4 regions of the Aminobacter sp. Y103A genome follow, and region 1 is predicted to be linked to each of the others. Evidence: riboswitches for the same ligand, from Rfam matches in the RefSeq annotation. Region 1 holds a riboswitch; each other region holds the start of a gene.
The links. A riboswitch is a leader RNA that binds a small molecule or an ion and turns the genes downstream of it on or off. The one in region 1 is predicted to bind cobalamin.
Positions count from the first base shown of each region.

Region 2: another riboswitch for cobalamin. It lies ahead of Amn_RS17855 (DUF1636 family protein); the one in region 1 lies ahead of Amn_RS02825 (aromatic ring-hydroxylating oxygenase subunit alpha).
Region 3: another riboswitch for cobalamin. It lies ahead of metE (5-methyltetrahydropteroyltriglutamate--homocysteine S-methyltransferase); the one in region 1 lies ahead of Amn_RS02825 (aromatic ring-hydroxylating oxygenase subunit alpha).
Region 4: another riboswitch for cobalamin. It lies ahead of Amn_RS28810 (TonB-dependent receptor domain-containing protein); the one in region 1 lies ahead of Amn_RS02825 (aromatic ring-hydroxylating oxygenase subunit alpha).

Region 1 is NZ_AP017986.1:592,693-597,442, forward strand. Features, by position in the region: gene metH (methionine synthase) at 1-2,361, shown strand, start outside; cobalamin riboswitch at 2,449-2,655, shown strand; gene Amn_RS02825 (aromatic ring-hydroxylating oxygenase subunit alpha) at 2,774-4,021, shown strand; gene Amn_RS02830 (FAD-binding oxidoreductase) at 4,044-4,750, shown strand, end outside.
Region 2 is NZ_AP017986.1:3,628,227-3,632,976, reverse strand. Features, by position in the region: gene cobN (cobaltochelatase subunit CobN) at 1-807, opposite strand, end outside; gene cobW (cobalamin biosynthesis protein CobW) at 822-1,859, opposite strand; gene Amn_RS17855 (DUF1636 family protein) at 1,856-2,290, opposite strand; cobalamin riboswitch at 2,328-2,530, opposite strand; gene Amn_RS17850 (winged helix-turn-helix domain-containing protein) at 2,526-3,752, opposite strand; gene Amn_RS17845 (NADH-quinone oxidoreductase subunit A) at 4,096-4,461, shown strand; gene Amn_RS17840 (NuoB/complex I 20 kDa subunit family protein) at 4,452-4,750, shown strand, end outside.
Region 3 is NZ_AP017986.1:1,223,851-1,228,600, reverse strand. Features, by position in the region: gene Amn_RS06000 (cytochrome P450 family protein) at 1-1,111, shown strand, start outside; partial or broken gene Amn_RS05995 (cytochrome P450) at 1,078-1,368, shown strand; cobalamin riboswitch at 1,645-1,844, shown strand; gene metE (5-methyltetrahydropteroyltriglutamate--homocysteine S-methyltransferase) at 1,961-4,291, shown strand.
Region 4 is NZ_AP017987.1:264,482-269,231, reverse strand. Features, by position in the region: gene Amn_RS28820 (FecCD family ABC transporter permease) at 1-278, opposite strand, end outside; gene Amn_RS28815 (ABC transporter substrate-binding protein) at 275-1,135, opposite strand; gene Amn_RS28810 (TonB-dependent receptor domain-containing protein) at 1,147-3,006, opposite strand; cobalamin riboswitch at 3,186-3,387, opposite strand; gene Amn_RS28805 (hormone-sensitive lipase) at 3,669-4,496, opposite strand.

The DNA of each region.
Region 1 (4,750 bases):
GCCTTCCTGCATCATGCCCGGCTGTGCCGGGCCTATGGCGCTGCCGTCGTCGTCATGGCATTCGACGAGCAGGGTCAGGCCGACACCAAGGCGCGCAAGGTCGAGATCTGCACCCGCGCCTACAAGCTCTTGACCGAGCAAGCCGGCTTCGCGCCCGAGGACATCATCTTCGATCCCAACATCTTCGCTGTCGCCACCGGCATCGAGGAGCACGACAATTACGGTGTCGACTTCATCGAGGCGACGCGGGAAATCACCCAGACCCTGCCGCATGTCCATGTCTCGGGCGGCGTGTCGAACCTGTCGTTCTCGTTCCGCGGCAACGAGCCGGTGCGAGAGGCGATGCACGCCGTGTTCCTGTATCACTGCATCCAGGCCGGCATGGACATGGGCATCGTCAATGCCGGCCAGCTCGCCGTCTATGAATCGATCGACCCGGAGCTGCGCGAGGCCTGTGAGGACGTCGTGCTCAACCGCCTGCCCAAGGCCGGCGGCACCGCCACCGAAAGGCTGCTGGACATTGCCGAGCGCTTCAAGGGCGCGGCCGGCAAGGAAGCCAAGGAGCGCGATCTCGCCTGGCGCGACTGGCCGGTCGAGAGCCGTATCAGCCACGCGCTGGTCAATGGCATCACCGAATTCATCGACGCCGACACCGACGAGGCGCGGCTGCAGGCCGAGCGTCCGTTGCATGTCATCGAAGGCCCGCTGATGGCCGGCATGAATGTCGTCGGCGATCTGTTCGGTGCCGGCAAGATGTTCCTGCCGCAGGTTGTCAAGTCGGCCCGTGTCATGAAGCAGGCGGTGGCCGGCTTGCTGCCACATATGGAGGCGGAGAAGGCGGCCAACGCCGCCAATGGGATCGACAATGGCGAACGCCAGACTGCCGGCAAGATTCTGATGGCGACCGTCAAGGGCGACGTGCACGACATCGGCAAGAACATCGTCGGCGTCGTGCTCGCCTGCAACAACTACGAGATCATCGACCTCGGCGTCATGGTTCCGGCAACCAAGATCCTCCAGGTTGCCAAGGACGAGAAGGTCGACATCATTGGCCTGTCCGGCCTGATCACGCCCTCGCTCGACGAAATGGCGCATGTCGCCGCCGAAATGGAGCGCGAGGGGTTCGACATTCCGCTGCTGATCGGCGGCGCCACCACGAGTCGTGTCCACACCGCGGTGAAGATCCATCCGCGCTACAGCGCCGGCCAGACAGTCTACGTCACCGATGCCAGCCGCGCTGTTGGCGTGGTGTCCAACCTGCTGTCCCCTGAGGCCAAGGGCGGCTACGTTGAACAGGTGCAGGCCGAATACCAGAAGGTCGCCGACGCCCATCACCGCGCCGAAGCTGACAAGCAGCGATTGCCGTTGGCCAAGGCGCGTGCCAATGCGCACAAGGTCGACTGGTCATCTTATGCGCCGCCGAAGCCAACCTTCCTCGGCACCAGGGTGTTCGAAGCCTGGGACCTGGCCGAACTCGCCCGCTACATCGACTGGACGCCGTTCTTCCAGACCTGGGAACTCAAGGGCCGTTACCCCAAGATCCTCGAGGACGAGAAGCAGGGCGCCGCGGCGCGCCAGCTGTTCGACGACGCGCAGGCGATGCTCCGCAAGATCATCGACGAGAAGTGGTTCGCGCCCAAGGCCGTCATCGGCTTCTGGCCGGCCAATTCGGTCGGCGACGACGTCAGGCTGTTCACCGACGAGGCACGCAGCGAGGAGCTTGCCACCTTCTTCACCCTGCGCCAGCAGCTAACCAAGCGCGACGGCAAGGCCAATGTCGCACTGGCCGACTTCATCGCTCCCGCCGACAGCGGCAAGCCGGATTATCTCGGCGGCTTCGTGGTCACTGCAGGCATCGAGGAAGTGGCGATCGCCGAGCGCTTCGAACGCGCCAATGACGACTACTCCTCGATCATGGTCAAGGCGCTGGCCGACCGTTTCGCAGAGGCCTTCGCTGAACGCATGCACGAGAAGGTGCGCAAGGAGTTCTGGGGCTACGCACCTGATGAAAACCTCGCGCCCGACGACCTGATCGGCGAGCCCTATCGCGGCATCCGTCCGGCGCCGGGCTATCCCGCCCAGCCCGACCACACCGAAAAGGTGACCTTGTTCCGCCTGCTCGATGCCGAGAAAACCGCCGGCGTCAGCCTCACCGAAAGCATGGCGATGTGGCCGGGCTCGTCGGTCTCCGGCATCTATCTCGCCCACCCCGAGAGTTATTATTTCGGCGTCGCCAAGGTCGAGCGCGACCAGGTCGAGGATTATGCGCGGCGCAAGGGCATGACCATCGCCGAGGTCGAGCGCTGGCTCGGGCCGATCCTCAACTATGTGCCGGCATCGTTCGCCGAAGCGGCCGAATAGCAACACGATGACATCACATGGGCTCTGTCGCCTTTGCGCTGAGCCCATGTCGTTTTCATGCTCGTGCCCGGCCACCAATCCGTGGTCTGATCCGGTCATGTTCAAGGTGCTGCTTCGAGTGTGAGACGAAGCGGAGAATTGGGAAGCCGGTGAGAAGCCGGCGCTGCCCCCGCAACGGTGGCGGAGTTATTGTTTCGACGGGAGACCACTGGGCCAGCCGGCCTGGGAAGGTGTCGAGACAGTCCGGAAGGACAGCTCCGAAGCCCGGAAACCAGCCTTGAACCTGACGGAACTCGACTGATCGCGGTGGGCGGTCAAGAGGCGGATCGTTGCTGCACGGACCTCTGCGTCCGCCGGCTGGCGTTCTTCCCAAATCAAGCCACCCGTTCAGTCCTTGGTGCGAGGACAGGACATGGATGCGAAGAACGAAATGCTGAAGCTGCTGCGCGGACGCCGCGACGGGTTCAGCCTGGCACAGCCCTTTTACACCGACCCGGATTTCTACCGGCTCGACCTCGAGCTGATCTGGTACCGCGACTGGCTGTTTGTCGGCCATGACTGCGAACTGGCCAAGCCTGGCAGCTTCTTCACCGTCCAGGTCGGCGACTATCCCGTCGTGCTCGTCCGCGACCAGAAGAGTGAGCTGCGCGCCTTCCACAATTCCTGCCGCCACCGCGGCAGCCGAGTCTGCACCACGGACAAAGGTATGGCGGCCAAGCTCGTCTGCCCCTATCACCAGTGGACCTACGAACTCGACGGCCGCCTGCTGTTCGCGCGCCAGATGGCGGAAGGCTTCGACAAGAGCCAGTTCGGCCTGAAGCCGGTCGCCTGCGAATCCGTCGGCGGCTACATCTTCATCTGCCTCGCCGACGAGCCCGCCGACTTCGCGCCGATGCGGGCCATGGTCGAGCCGTACCTGCTGCCGCACCGGCTGCGCGAAGCCAAGGTCGCCTTCGAAAGCACAATCGTCGAGGAGGGAAACTGGAAGCTGGTCTGGGAAAACAACCGCGAGTGTTACCACTGCGCCGGCAATCACCCTGAGCTGTGCAAGACCTTTCCCGAGGCGCCGAACGTTACCGGCGTCAATGGCGCCGAAAGCGATCCCGAAATGCTGGCGCACTGGGCAAAGTGCGAGGCGGTGGGGTTGCCGAGCAAGTTCCGCATCGATGCCGGCGGCCAGTACAGGGCGACACGCGCGCCACTGCTGCGTGACGCGGTGAGCTACACCATGTCGGGCAAGCGCGCAGTGCGGAAAAACCTCTCCGACAGCGTCTCGGCCGACAGGATCGGCACGCTGCTGCTCTATCATTATCCGACAACCTGGAACCATGTGCTCGGCGACCATGCCGTCACCTTCCGCGTGCTGCCGATCAGCGCCACGGAAACGGCCGTCACCACCAAATGGCTGGTTCACAAGGATGCCGTCGAAGGCGTCGACTACGACCTGGCCGAACTGACCCATGTCTGGACCGAGACCAACGACCAGGACCGCCGCATCGTCGAGGAAAATGCCTTCGGCATCAAATCGCCGGCCTACGAGCCCGGGCCTTATTCGGAGGAACACGAGGGCGGCGTCATGCAGTTCATCGAATGGTACGTCGGCTTCATCGAACCGCGGCTGGCCGACGGCGGCAAGCCGGTCCTGCGCAACGTCGCCTGACCGGGAGAAGGGCATGAACGCGATGACCGAGCTTGGCCTTTACCGCAACCTCGACGAAATGGCGCCCTGGAACGACCGGCTCCAGGTGCTGGAGGTCATCGGCGTCACTGACGAGGCGCCCGACGTTAGGACCTTCACCTTCCGCTCCGACAACCAGACCTGGTTCCGCTACAAGCCGGGCCAGTTCGTGACGCTCGAACTGCCGGCCGAACCGGCACCCGTCATGCGCACCTACACGCTGTCGTCCAGCCCGTCGCGGCCGTTCTCCATCGCCGTCACCGTCAAGGCGCAGGCGGGCAGCGTCGGCACACGCTGGATGTTCGACCATCTGAAGCCGGGCGTCCGCATCAAGGCCTATGGCCCTTCAGGCGACTTCTCGCTGCACCAGCATCCGGCCGCCAAATATCTGTTCGTCTCGGCCGGATCCGGCATCACGCCGATGATGTCGATGCTGCGCTGGCTAAACGACTGCGCGCCGTGGACGGACGTTGCCTTCGTCAACTGCGCGCGCCGTCCGGAAGAAATCATCTTCCGGAAGGAGCTCGAACTGCTGGGCACACACATGCCCGGACTGTCGCTCGGTTTCATGATCGAGGAGCGGTCGAGCCGCGAAGGCTGGTTCGGCCATATGGGCCGCATCGATGCGGTGCGACTGCCGTTGCTGTCGCCCGACTTCCGCGAGCGTGAGGTGTTCTGCTGCGGCCCAGATCCCTTCATGCGCGCCGTGCG
Region 2 (4,750 bases), 2.6 Mb from region 1:
TGCTAGGGAGGCCTTATCCTTGAGGCTTGAGACGAAAATCGGGACGGGGCGGAGGCCCTGTGCTCTCAGTGCCTCGACCAACGCGTCGATAGGGGCGACGTCGGCGGCGAGCAGCATCGAACGGTAGAAGAGGATGGGGATGGCAGGAGAGCTGGAGATGGCGTGATCCTGCGCACCCCCCTCTGTCCTGCCGGACACCTGCGCAGAGGCGCTGGTCCATCCGGCAAAAGAGGCTTCTAAATCACAGACGATGCCCCGCGCCGGATCATAAAAACCCGCCTTCGGCACTGCGACGGGTGCTGCCATGGCATTCTTGCCACCCGCCTGAGCTGCCAGCCGCGCCACCAGCGCCTTCATGTTCTCCGGGCCGCCCTCGCGGAAATAGCCGAGTAGAGCGTCGAGTTCGGTGCGCGGCAGGGTCGAGGCCTCGATCAGCCTGAGATCCTCGTCGTGGCTTTCGCCCGGCAAGAGCGCCAGCGCGATGCCTTTTTCGCGCGCCATCGCGGCAAGCTGGTCGCAGCCGTAGCGCCACCAGTCGTGGCCGCCGAGAATGCGGACAAGGATGACCTTGGCGTGGCTGGCGACGCTGTCGATCCAGAGATCGACCGACATCGGATGGCGGAGGTCGCGCAGGCTTGCGAGCCGCATCGATGGCAAGTTGTCCGCATCCGCCTTCCAGGCGCCGGCGAGGCCGGCTAGATCGCTGTCGGTGAAGGACAGCGCCACCACATCCGCAGGCTTCTGCCTGAGGTCGACAGGCTCGATCAGGTCATCGAGCGAGGCGGAGGTGGTGGTGAGGATGTGCATCCCGGCTGTCCGGTTCAGCCGACCAGGATACGCTCGATGGCCGGACGGTCGAGACCCTTGAGGCCGATCACGACCAGGCGCGAGCGGCGGTCGTCCTCTGCGGTCCAGGCACGGTCATAATAGTGGTTGACGCGCGGTCCGACGGCCTGGATGAGCAGCCGCATCGGCTTGCCGCCGACGTCGACGAAGCCCTTTACACGCAACACGTTCTCTTCTTCGGCGGCGGTGGCGACGCGTTTCGCCAGTTCGTCCGGGTTGGCGATCGACGGGATCTCGATGACGAAGGTATCGAAGTCGTCATGCTCGTGGTCGAACGCCCCGTCGTGATGGGTCTTGCGGTTTTCGATGTCGTCCTCGACGGCGAGGCCGAGGCCGAGCAGCACCGACGGATCGACCTTGCCATGCGCCGACGGCACGATCTTGACGGCGCGTGCCAGGTGCTCGCGCACGATGGCGGTGGCGCGGGCGTGGCCGGCTTCGTCGAGCAGGTCGCTCTTGGACAGGATGATGAGATCGGCGCAGGCGACCTGATCCTCGAACACTTCCTCGACCGGGTCGTCGTGGTCGAGCGAATCGTCCGCACTGCGCTGGGCGGCGAGCGCTTCCATGTCGGAGGCAACTTTACCTGCGGCCAGCGCAGGGCCGTCGACCACGGCGATGACGCCGTCGACTGTCACGCGGCTCTTGACCGTTGGCCACTGGAAGGCCTGGACCAGCGGCTTGGGCAGCGCCAGGCCCGAGGTCTCGATCAGGATGTGGTCAACCCTCGGTGTAAGCGACAGGATTTGGTCGAGGGCAGGGACAAAGTCGTCGGCGACGGTGCAACAGATGCAGCCATTGGCCAGTTCGACGATGTTTTCCTCCGGGCAGGCATCGACGCCGCAGCCCTTGAGAATCTCGCCGTCGATGCCGACATCGCCGAACTCGTTGACGATGATGGCGAGGCGCTTGCCCTTGGAGTTCTCGAGGATGTTGCGCAGCAGCGTGGTCTTGCCGGCGCCGAGAAAGCCGGTGACGACGGTGCAGGGAACGCGTTCGAGGGAGGCGGTCATGTATCTTCCTTGATGAGAGCAAGTGGTGGGATGCGCGCGACGAGGCCGCGCTTGAGGCTATCGGGACGGCCGCGCCAGGGGATCAGGCCGTCGGTCGAGGTGGCGAAGAGTCTTGCGCCGGCGACGAGATCGTCGCCCGACATGGTGTTGAGATCGCCGAAGACGTAGCTCCACGCGCCGTCGCGGATCAGGGCGGCGCTAAGGCGGCGCTTGCAGTTGCCCAGGCACTCGACGCTGCGCACGGCGATCTCGCCATTGGCGGCGAGGCGGGCGTGCTCGGCAAGCTGGGCGCCGGCGCGTGGATGGGCGTCGGACCCGGTTTCGTCGCGGCAGGATGAGCAGACGAGGATGGTCACGTCGCATGGGCGCGCGTCGGCTGCATCGCAGGATGCGTCGGCTGATGCGACCGGAAGGTTGTCGTCGAAATCCAAATCCAGGCTCCTTGCCCGGGGCACCCGCCAGGCGATCGGATCAATGTCTGCGACGGCAGGTCTCCTGGCTTGCGGATCGTCGCCTTCGCTCGCCTTCCCGGGAAAATCCCAGTGGTCTTCGAGCTTGGCTCTTCGCTCACAGTTGCGGGGACAGCCGCGGATTTGACGCCACCGGCGCGCACCGCATTCCCTCTTAGCCTTCGCCGTTGCGGGCGAAGGACCGTCTGTGGGCGATTTAGGCTTTCGCGAGGGGTGGAGTCAACGAGGCGGAGCGACCCGCAATGTCGCTCAGGCCGGGTCCGAGATCGCCTGCGGGCGTCACCTCGATGCTTTCGAGGCCGAGCCAGTCGCGCATCTGCTGGAGTTCTTCGTAAAGTTCGGCTGCGGTTTCCGGTGGCGCACAGGGCTCTGCATAGGCGGCGTGGACGCGCAGGATACCCGCCGGTCGGTCGGCCTTCAGGTCGATGCGGGCGACGATGCGCTCGCCCAGAAGGAAGGGCAGGACGTAGTAGCCGTACTGGCGCTTCTCAGCCGGGGTGTAGATTTCGATGCGGTAGCGGAAGTCGAACAATTGCTCGGCACGGGTGCGCTCGAAGACGAGCGGATCGAAGGGCGCAAGCAGGGCGCGTGCCTGGATCTTGCGCGGAATGCGCGCATCGGCGTGGAGATAGGCCTGCCGGTCCCAGCCTTCGACGCGGACGGGAATCAGTTCGCCGGTCTCGACCAGCTCTTCGAGCCGGCCTTTCATGTCGGCTGGCGACAGGCGGAAATAGTCGCGCAGGCATATGCCGGTGGCGATGCCATGGGCGCGGGCGGAGATTCGCAAGAGATCGCGATGCGCATCCTCGGTCTGGGGAACTGGACGGTCGTATATGCCGGCCGGGAGCACGCGCTCAGGCAGATCGTAGAGGCGTTCGAAGCCACGCCGCGAATGGGTGGTGATGCGGCCGGCCCAGAACAGCCATTCGAAGGCATGCTTTTCCTGGCTCCAGCCCCACCAGCCGCCGGAACCCTTGGCGCCCTCGATGTCGGAAGCGGCGATCGGACCGCGGTCGACCACCTGGCGAAAGATCTCTTCTATATAGGGCCTGTTGGCACGGCCGAACTTGGCAAGCCCGCCATACATCCCGTCCTCGGCCCGCGCCATGCGCCAGCGCAACAACGGAAAGGTCTCCAGCGGCAGCAGCGACGCTTCATGCGCCCAGTATTCGAACAGCATGCGCTTCTTCGGAGCCATGGCGTCGTCGAGCAGGGCCATGGGGTAGGAGCCTAGTCGCGAATAGAGCGGCATGTAGTGGGCGCGCACGACGGCGCTGACCGAGTCGATCTGCAGCAGGCCGGTGCGGTCGAGCACGCGCTGCAGGTGACGCCGCGTGATCGCGCCGGTGGGGCGCGGGTCGGCAAATCCCTGGGCCGCCAATGCGATGCGGCGGGCCGTGGCGAGTGAGAGTTTTTCCTTCATTGCGGCAAGCTATCGCAGTCTCTTGAGGAGTGACGCAAGGGCACGAGAATCGACCTTTGCTGCAAATGCTAGCAGAACTTGGGTTCCGGTCTTGTCAGGAGCGTAAACTTGAGTAAAAAACGAAGGAAATCAAAGGGGAGCCACACGCGCAGGATTTTGGGCCAGCAGTGTGCTTTGCCACGTTTTGGCCAAGGTTGGACTTGCTTCGACCGACCGGCTGCGCTAACCGTCGCCGCATTGCAGCACGACCGTTTCGTCCGGCTCGGCGAGAATCTGTCGCGCTTCCGGAAACGGACCCCGTGCTGTAAATCTGGGTGGATAGGCCACCAACGGAATTCGCAGCATGAACGCTCTCCTGAGTTCGTACCTGCCCATCGTCATTTTTATCGGTGTGGCGCTTATTGTCGGCATTGCGCTTATCGTGGCGCCTTTCCTTGTGGCCTACCGCAGTCCGGATCCGGAAAAGCTTTCAGCCTATGAGTGCGGCTTCAACTCGTTTGACGACGCCCGCATGAAGTTCGACATCCGCTTCTATCTGGTCTCCATCCTGTTCATCATCTTCGATCTCGAAGTGGCGTTCCTGTTCCCGTGGGCGGTGTCCTTCGGCGAGATCGGCATGCTCGGCTTCTGGTCGATGATGATCTTCCTTGCCGTGCTGACCATCGGCTTTGTCTATGAGTGGAAAAAGGGAGCGCTGGAATGGGATTGAACGACGCCTCCGGCACCCTGATCGCGCCGAAGCCGAAAGGCATCATCGATCCGAACACCGGCAAGCCCATCGGTTCAGACGACGCATTCTTCGGCGAGCTGAACAACGAATTGTCCGACAAGGGTTTCCTCGTCACCTCGTCCGAAGCGCTGATTACCTGGGCGCGTACCGGTTCGCTGATGTGGATGACCTTTGGTCTGGCCTGCTGCGCCGTCGAGATGATGCACATCTCGATGCCGCGTTATGACGCCGAGCGCTTCGGCATCGCGCCGCGCGCCTCACCGCGCCA
Region 3 (4,750 bases), 630 kb from region 1:
TGTGGTGACCTGGGCGGCAGCCCGTCACCAGACGCTCAGGCAGATGCTTTCCGACCAGCGTTTCAACAAGGACTGGCGACAGTGGCGGGCGCTGCAGGACGGCGAGATTCCCGAGGATCATCCGCTGATCGGGATATGCAAAGTGGACAACATGACCACGGCGCACGGCGCCGATCACCGGCGCTTGCGCGGCCTGCTGTCCAGCAGCTTCGCGCCCAGTCGTATCGCCTTGCTGGCGCCACGGGTCGAACAATGCGTCGATCGACTCCTGGCCGAGATGGCGCAGCGCGGCGGCAGTGCCGATCTGATGAGCGAGTTCGCCGCTCCGCTGCCCACCAACGTGATCGCCGAACTGTTCGGTTTGCCGGACGAACAGCGCGAAGAGATCGTCGCGCTCACCTACAGCCTGGCCAACACCTCCGCCACAGGCGAAGAGGTGCGACAGACGCGGCAGCGCATCCCGGAGTTCTTCCGTCGCCTGATCGCGCTCAAGCGGGGCCAGCTCGGCGATGATCTGGCTTCGGCCCTGATCGTCGCGCGTGACAAAGGCGAGCTCGTTTCCGACACCGAGCTCATCGACATGCTGTTCATGGTGCTCTCTGCGGGCTTCGTGACCACCGCCGGCGTCATCGGCAATGGCGTGCTGGCATTGCTGACGCATCCGCAGCAACTGCACCTGGTGCGCAGCGGCCAAGTTCCGTGGTCACAGGCGATCGAGGAGATCCTGCGCTGGGGCAGCTCAGCGGCCAATCTGCCGTTCCGCTATGCCACCCAGGACGTGGAGATCGACGGATGCCTGGTCCGCCGCGGCGATGCCGTCCTGATGGCGTTCCACGCGGCGAACCGGGACGAAAAGGCCTTCGGTCCCGGCGCCAACAGGTTCGATGTCACCCGGCGGCACAACCCGCATTTGTCATTCGGCGAGGGGCCGCATTCCTGCCTGGGCGCTGCGCTGGCGCGCCTGGAATTGCGCTGCGCCTTCCCCGCGCTGTTCGGGCGGCTGGAGGATCTGGCGCTGGCCATCGCCGCGGAGGACGTCGTCTACATGCCGTCTTACGTCATTCGCTGCCCGCAGCGCCTGCCGGTCAGCTTCCGCCCTTCCGTCGCTTAGAGAGTGCGGCATTCACCCCGGATTCGGTGATTCTCGGTTCGCCGGGGTGGCTGGTCTCGCACGAGGGGGGCGAGCATGCCCGGTTACGCACGATCGTGGCGCCGGCCTTCAGCAATCGCAGGGTGAAGCTGCTCGCGCAGCAGGTCGAGGCGATCGCCACGCAGTTGTTCGAGACGCTGACGGCCCAGCCCCAACCCGCCGACCTGCAGCGCCACCTCTCCTTTCCGCTACCGGGCGTGGTCATCAGCGCGCTGATGGCGAATGCGCAAGCACGCTGAGCAAAGCCGAGCGGGGAACAACTACCGGGATTCCCGGCTGACCGTGACGACCTGGCCCGACTTTACGCCCTTGAGCCCGGCGACCTCGATCTGATCCGGCGTCGCCGATGGGGACAAGGATCTCTCCGAGCCTGCACTGATAAGAGGCGGCATCGTAAGCGGCTTTGGGCGAAAGAGACCGATCAGCGCAAGGGCATTATTCGCATCATCACATAAACATCTCGTTATATGTATTGACAAGGAGCGAAGCTGCTGTGATTGTGCGCATGTCGTGGTTCTCCGCGCGGCACTGCTGTAGCGGAGCTAAGAGGGAAGCCGGTGCGATGCCGGCGCTGCCCCCGCAACTGTTAGCGGCGAGCCAAGCCCATTGGTGTCACTGAGGCGAACGGCCTCGGGAAGACGGGCAGAGGCTTTGACCCGCGAGCCAGGAGACCTGCCACGACGAACAACGTCCACGGGCGGGGTGTCTCGGTGGCCGCGGTAGCCTGGCTTCGTGCCGCCTGCTCGCGCGTTCCTTGTCCCCACGCCCCAACCATCGGGGTATGGCATGACTGTCTCTCAACAAATTCCAGTGGCAACGCTCGGCGTGCCGCGTATCGGTCGACGGCGGGAACTCAAATTCGCGCTTGAAAGCTACTGGTCCGGAAAATCTCCCGCTGCCGACCTGCTCACGACGGCGAAGGCGCTACGCGCCGCCAGCTGGAGGGAGCAGCACGACCACGGCGTGTCGAAAATCCCGTCCAACGATTTCTCGCTTTATGACCATGTGCTCGACACCGTCGCCATGGTCGGCGCCGTGCCGGCACGATACACCTGGACTGACGGCGAGGTCCCACTCGATACCTATTTCGCCATGGCGCGCGGCAACCAAGGTCAGGCCGCTGATTGTGGACATGCCGGTGACGAGCATGCGGCCAACGGGCATGGCCTTGCCGCGATGGAAATGACCAAATGGTTCGACACCAACTATCACTACATTGTGCCGGAACTTACGGACGATCAGAGCTTTGCCCTCTCGTCGGCGAAACCGGTCGATCATTTCCTCGAGGCCAAGGCGCTCGGCATCCACACGCGCCCGGTCCTGCTTGGACCGGTTACCTTTCTCAAGTTGGCGAAGTCACCTGAGGAAGGTTTCAACCCTATCGCGCTCCTGCCACGGCTGCTGCCCGTCTACGAGGAGCTCCTGCGGAGGCTGAAGCTCGCGGGAGCCGATTGGGTGCAGATCGATGAGCCGGCGCTCGTGGTCGATCTGGTTCCCAACGAACGGGATGCGCTCCAATTCGCCTACTGCCGGCTGTCAAAAGCAGCACCGGAGTTGAAGATCATGGTCGCTACCTATTTCGGATCGCTGGGAGACAATCTCGAGACCGCGATTTCTCTGCCCGTGGCGGGACTGCACGTCGATCTCGTGCGCGCTCCAGAGCAGTTGGAGACCGTCGGCCGGCTCGCGCGGAAGGACCTTGTGCTCTCGCTCGGGCTGATCGACGGCCGCAACGTCTGGCGCGCGAACCTGCCTGCCATACTTGACCGCATCAAGCCGATCGTCGCCGGCTGGCCGCTGGACCGCGTGGAGATCGCCCCGTCCTGCTCGATGCTGCATGTGCCGATCGACCTGGACATGGAGACGGCACTCGATGCGGACGTGAAATCGTGGCTCGCCTTCGCGGCGCAAAAAACCGACCAGCTGGTCGTGCTCGCCCGTGCCCTGGCCGAAGGCCGGGACGCGGTCGCCGCCGAACTAGAGGCGTCGGCTGAGGCTGCCGCCGCTCGCGCGACATCCGCTAAGGTGCATGATCCGCTCGTCGAAGGTCGGGTCGCCAGCATCAAGGTCGCCATGACGCGCCGGAAGAGCGCATTCGCCGTGCGCTCCAAGCTTCAGGGCGACACGTTTGGCTTGCCATCCTTCCCCACCACGACGATCGGCTCCTTCCCGCAAACAGCCGAGGTTCGCAAGGCGCGGGCAGCCCATGCCAAGGGCGAGCTGAGTTACGTCGACTATGAGGCCTTCCTGAAAAGAGAGATAGAAGCCGCCGTTCGCTGGCAAGAAGAGATCGGACTCGACGTGCTGGTCCACGGCGAATTCGAGCGCAACGATATGGTGCAGTATTTCGCCGAGCAGCTCCGCGGCTTTGCCTTCACGCAGCATGGGTGGGTGCAGAGCTATGGCTCGCGCTTTGTGCGACCCCCGATCATCATTGGCGATGTGTCGCGACAAAATCCGATGACACTACACTGGTGGCGATACGCCCAGTCGCTGACGCCAAAGCCGGTGAAGGGCATGCTTACCGGCCCGGTGACGATCCTCAACTGGTCCTTCGTCCGAGACGACCTTCCGCGCTCAGCCGTCTGCCGCCAAGTCGCGCTCGCCATTCGCGATGAAGTGAGCGACCTCGAAAAGGCCGGCGCCAGGATGATCCAGATCGACGAAGCCGCACTGCGCGAGGGCTTGCCGCTGCGCGAGGCCGAGTGGCAGGCCTATCTCGACTGGGCCGTCGAATGCTTCCGGCTGGCTTCAACGGCCGTCGGCGATGCGACCCAGATCCACACCCATATGTGCTACTCCGAGTTCGGCGATATCGTGGACGCGATTGCCGCAATGGATGCCGATGTGATCTCCATTGAAACCTCGCGCTCGCAGATGGAACTGCTCGATACGCTTCGAACCTTCAAGTATCCGAACGAGATCGGTCCTGGCGTCTATGACATTCACTCGCCGAGGGTCCCGGAAGTGGGCGAGATTTCCAACCTCATCATGCTTGCGCGCGAGCGATTGTCGGATGGCCAACTGTGGGTGAATCCCGACTGCGGTCTCAAAACGCGCAGATGGGAGGAGGTCCGCCCTGCCCTGATGAACATGGTGGCTGCAGCACGCGCAATTCGGGAAAAAGCGCAGACCGCGTAGGGCTCGGTGCCCCTCGCCGGCGGTGAGCGGCAACGCCACACCCGCGCGACCGAGGGGAGTCTATCCGGCGCACCCAAAAAATCGTGCTGCCGGTGACGAAGCGCCTCGGCAAGCTTGGCCTGGCCGCGGCCCTTGTTACGGCGCGTCGAAGTCAGCTTTCCAGACGCCGCCGTTGGCTGGCGATCGAAGGAGGCTTGGCCTCAAATGAGCCGGCCAGAAACGAGGCGGCTCACCGCCAGCCAGTTTCGGATTATTCCGTATTGGGATAATCCAGTATCACTATCGTCTCCCAACCTTGATCGCCGAAACCCCGGTGCCGACCATGGGGAGAAACATCGGCGATCACGCACCCCGGTCCCGGAGCGCGTTCCGGAAGACCGGATGCAGGGCTGGGGGAAGGTTCAAACGGCACTTCCGGAGACTGCTGAAGCGGCATCGACGCTCTGCCATCTGCAGCGG
Region 4 (4,750 bases), on a different replicon from region 1:
ATCAGGCCCGGCTCGGCCAGCGGATTGCGCAGATAGCCTTGAAGTGCCGCACCGGAAAGCCCGAGTGTAGCACCGACCATCAGGCCGAGCAGCGCGCGCGGCAGGCGGATCTCACGCATGATCAGCTCGATGGCGCCGGCCTTGTCGGAAAACAATGCAGCGATGCTGTCGCCGAAGCCGAGGCCCGCCGGACCGACGGTGAGCGAAAGCAGGAACAGAATGGTGGCCAGGATGGCAAGAACGGCAAGCACGAGCCTGTAGCGGGAGATGTCGCTCACTTGGCGTCCCCCTCGGCGGCATCGCGCAGCAGGCGGGCGGCTTCAAGTGTAAACGGCGCGCCGCAAATGGTGTATCGCGACGGCACCGCCACCGCCCTGCCCTGCCCGGAGACCGCCCGATAGGCCGGGTGGACGAAGTTTTCCTGGGCGAGTGCCGGGGCGCCATAGTCTTCGCCGCCACCGATGACCAAATCTGGTTTGGCCATGACCAGCATCTCCAGCGGCAACCGCGCCGTGCCGCTGAGCCCGAGCTTGTCTGCAATATTGACCAGTCCGGAAAGCTTGACGATCTCGTCGACGAGCGTTCCGGTGCCCGAGGTGTAGCTGTTGGCGTAGTAGGTCGCGACGGTCTTGCCCGAGGCGCTTTCCTTGCCCAATTCGGCGACGCCACGATCAAGCGCGGCGACAAGTTTTGCCGCTTCTTCGCGCCGCTCCAGGACCTCTCCCATGCGCAGGATGTTGGCCCTGATGTCGGCAATGGAGCTGTCCGGCGCGAATTCCTCGACCCGGATGCCGAGGCGCCTCAGCAGCTCAACCGTCGTCCGTGTCGTGTAGGCTCCGGCGAGTACCAGGTCAGGCTGCATCAGAAACACTTCCTCGGCAAGGCCATGATTGACGGCAAAGCCGTTGGTCCGATCGGCCAGCACCGACGTGTTGGGATCGCTTGCAAGATAGGACACTGAATGCAGCTGCCCCTCGGCCGCCAGAAGCATCGCCAGCTGGTCGGTGCAGACATTCATCGACACGACGCGCTTCGGCGGCACGGCGGCTGCCGGCGCTGATGACAACGCGGCCAGCCCCGCGAGAGCGGACAGCCACGCTCGAAACCGAGCGCAGCTGAGACGATTGGTGGGCATGTTACCTCGCATCAGAACACACGCGTGAAGCTCAGATTGAAGCTTCGGCCCGGCGCGCGATAGTTGGTGACGGTCGAATAGTGTTCGTCGAACAGGTTCTCGACCGAAAACTTCAGGCTCGCCCGCTCGTCGACCGTGTAGTTGGCGGCGAAATCCACCGTCACATAGTCCGGCAGCTTGACGGTGTTGGCGGCATTGGCGTAGCGCGCCGCGCCGTAGAGCAGCTTGGCGGTGAGGTCGAGGCTGTCGGTCGCGGCAAAGCTCACCTCGGCGGCCGCCTTGAAGCGATCGCGATAGGGAATGTAGCGGCCGTTGTCCTCATTCTTCGGCGAGCGGTAGTCGATCGAAACCTTGCCACTCCAGCGGTCGTCAAACGCATGCGACAGGCTGGCCTCGATACCGGTCACCTTGGCGCGCGCGACATTGAACGGCAGGTAGGTCGGCGGGTTGGAGGCGATCGCGTCGGTCAGCCAGGTCTGGTAGAAGGCGACGTCAAGCTCGGTCCCCTCGCTTGGACGCCAGTTGATGCCGATCTCATAGGACCGCGACTTCTCCGGCTTCAGGTTGGGATTGGAGTAGTTGGGGTAATAGAGGTCGCTGAAGGTCGGCGCCCGGAAGCCGGTGCCGTACGAGGCGCGCGCCACAAGCTCGGGAACGAGCTCGTAGCTGGCACCGATGTTGTAGGTGGTGGCGCCTCCGAACTGTTCATTGTGATCGTAGCGCAGACCGCTGTCGATCGTCAGCGCGCCATAGTCGAGCGAGTACTGGCCGAACACCGCCGCGAGGTCGCGCGAGCCGACACCGAAATCGACAGTCAAAGCCACCTCCTCGCGATAGGCCTCGGCACCGCCGACCAGGACATGCCTGACTTCACCTGTTTCAAAGGACTTTTCCGTCGACGCGAAGATGCCGTAGCGCCTGGTGTCGAATTCGCTGCTGCCCACGACGCCGTCACGGACATTGTTCGAATAGTCGAGGTTGCCGGAAAGTTCGACGGTCGAGCTCCAGCTGTCGGAATGCTTCACCCGTGCGCCGATCCTGCCGGCGAAGGTGTCGGTGTCAACTTCATTGGCGGAAGGCGGGGAGGCATCGTACTGGCTGCGGCCCCGGGCAAACAGGCCATCGGCATATAGCCGGCCCCAGCCATACTCCTTGGCGACAGCGACGTTGAGCGAGCCCTGCAGGAAGCCATCGTCGTCAGGCTCATGTCCCCAGGCCAGCGGCGTGGTGAAGTCGTAGCCGCGCGTGCCGAGGATGGAGCCACCGACGGAGTAATCGATCCCGTCCTCGGTGCGTCCGCGCAGATCGCCTGAGAGATAGCCACCCCAGGGATGCGTGACGCCCGAGGTGATGCTGCCGCAGGTGTTACGGCCGTCGGCACACTGGCCGCCCTGTTTGGTGATGATGTTGACGACACCGCCGATGGCATCGGCGCCATACTGCGCTGAGTGCGGTCCCTTGGCGATCTCGATACGCTCGATCGACGACAGCGGAATGTTGAAGATCGAGCTCGTACCGCTGGTCGCCGACGAACTGCGGACGCCATTGACCAGCACCAGCGTCTGGCCGGCCGACATGCCGCGCAGATAGACATTGGACGACGCGCCCTGGCCGCCATAGCCGATGATTGAAACGCCGGCATAGTGCTTCAGCAACGACGGCAGATCTGCTGCCGCGGACTTTCGCAATTCTTGCTCGTCGATCAGGGTGACCGACGACGTCGGGCGAACAAGCGCGGTTTCGCGGCGGAGCGGCGTAACGACCAGGCGCGGCAGCACGGTCACGCCGCCTGCAGCGAGCGCCTGCTGCGCGCTGGATGGTGTCGGGATGGCCAGCATGATCGCGCCGATGCCCAGGATAAGTCTCTGCATTTCTGCCCTCAAATGGTTTGGGGGGCGCGACAAGGATCGCACCCGGTTTCCAAACCGCAGGCAAGACAGGTCGGCAGGCAGACTTTGGGACAAGATTGACCCGACGGCCTTCCGCATGCGGCAACACTTTCGATGTCACCGCCACGAGCGACCGCGCCTGACCACACCCCGTGGACAAGCATGGGTGACTGGAACGGGCAGGTCTCCTGACTTCCGTGTCACAGCCTTTTTCCGCCTTCCCGAACGCGCGAATGCGTTCAGTGGCATGATGGAAGAGGCTCAACGGTTACAGTTGCGGGGGCAGTCGCGGATTTGGCCTTCGGCCTCACCGTGTTCCCTTTTCATCCGCCTCTCGGCGGAACCGATTCCGAGGCGGACGCTACTCAGGGATGCCGAGGCTTGTCAATCGCAATCATGCGACCGGCCATAAAATATATTGATTTTCAACTAGATAGGATCATTGGACACGGACAAACAGGGCAACTTGTGCAATCGCCCCGGACGCGGCAAGCCCTGCATGGGACCGCCAATTGGACGGCACTGCCCCTCGGGGACAGAGGCCACCTGCACATTGCCAACGGGGTCGCGGAAACTGAACCGACGATGTGCGCGCTACGGCCATCGACATCATCTTCGGCCGCGTCGGTATCATCCGCGCATGTTCAGCCGAGCAAGGTCCTTGTCAGCGCATGATCCTTGTCGGCAAGCCCGTCGATGACGCTGAAGTGATGCCGGTCGGGCTCGACCACTGTAGCGGTGGTGGCGCCAAGCCCGGTCCAGATATTGGAAAGCAATGCGTTCTGGCGCAGGAACTCGGCGCGCTCGCCACCGCCGACCCAGCAGGTGATGCGGACGTTGTCCACCGGCCGCAGCAGCGCCGGGCTTTCAGCCAGCGCCTCGGTCTCGTCGATGTGGAGCGTCTTGTTCATGCCGGTGTTGATCAGCGGCCTGAGATCATGAACTCCCGAGAGCGAAACGACATGACGGATACGAGACTGCACATCGGGCGCAAGCGGCGAAGCAGCCGCGACCATGCGCGACACGAGGTGTCCGCCGGCGGAATGACCGGTCAGCATGATCGGGCCTTCGACCAACGCGGCTGCCTTGCCGATCGCCGCACCGACCTCGCGCACGATATCGCCGATCCTGACTTCCGGGCACAAGCTGTAGGACGGCATCGCAACCGCGTAGCCGCTGTCGATGGAACCCTTGGCGAGATGCGACCAGTAGCTCTTGTCGAGCGCCATCCAGTAACCGCCATGGACGAAGACGACGAGCCCCTTCGGCGTGCCTTCAGGCAGAAACAGGTCAAGCAGGTTGCGCGGCCTGTCACCATAGGCGATGTCGAACTGCGCTCTCTCATCTGCCGACAGGGCGTCGCGAAACGTCTGTGCCGATTCCACCCATGCAGCAGGCCAACGATCGCCACCGGCGATGTTGGCGCCATTGGTGTAGGCGTTGTCCCAATCGGCGATATGGCGTTCGAGCATACGGGCATCCCTCCAAGGCGGCAGCAATCCAGGCGCATAGCAATGGCCAGCGTGCCGGATTGCGTCAATGGGCCAGCGGCAGAAACTTTATGCTTGAAATAATTTTGGTCCGGTGCAATTCTCAGCCATCAGTCGAGAACGTGGGAGGTCTCGCTGTGCCAGACGCCGATCGCATGTCGATCGCGCATAGCCGCGGCCTGTGCCGAACGGCTACCCGTTGCGGCGCAGCACCTTCCCCCGAAGTAACGCATTCC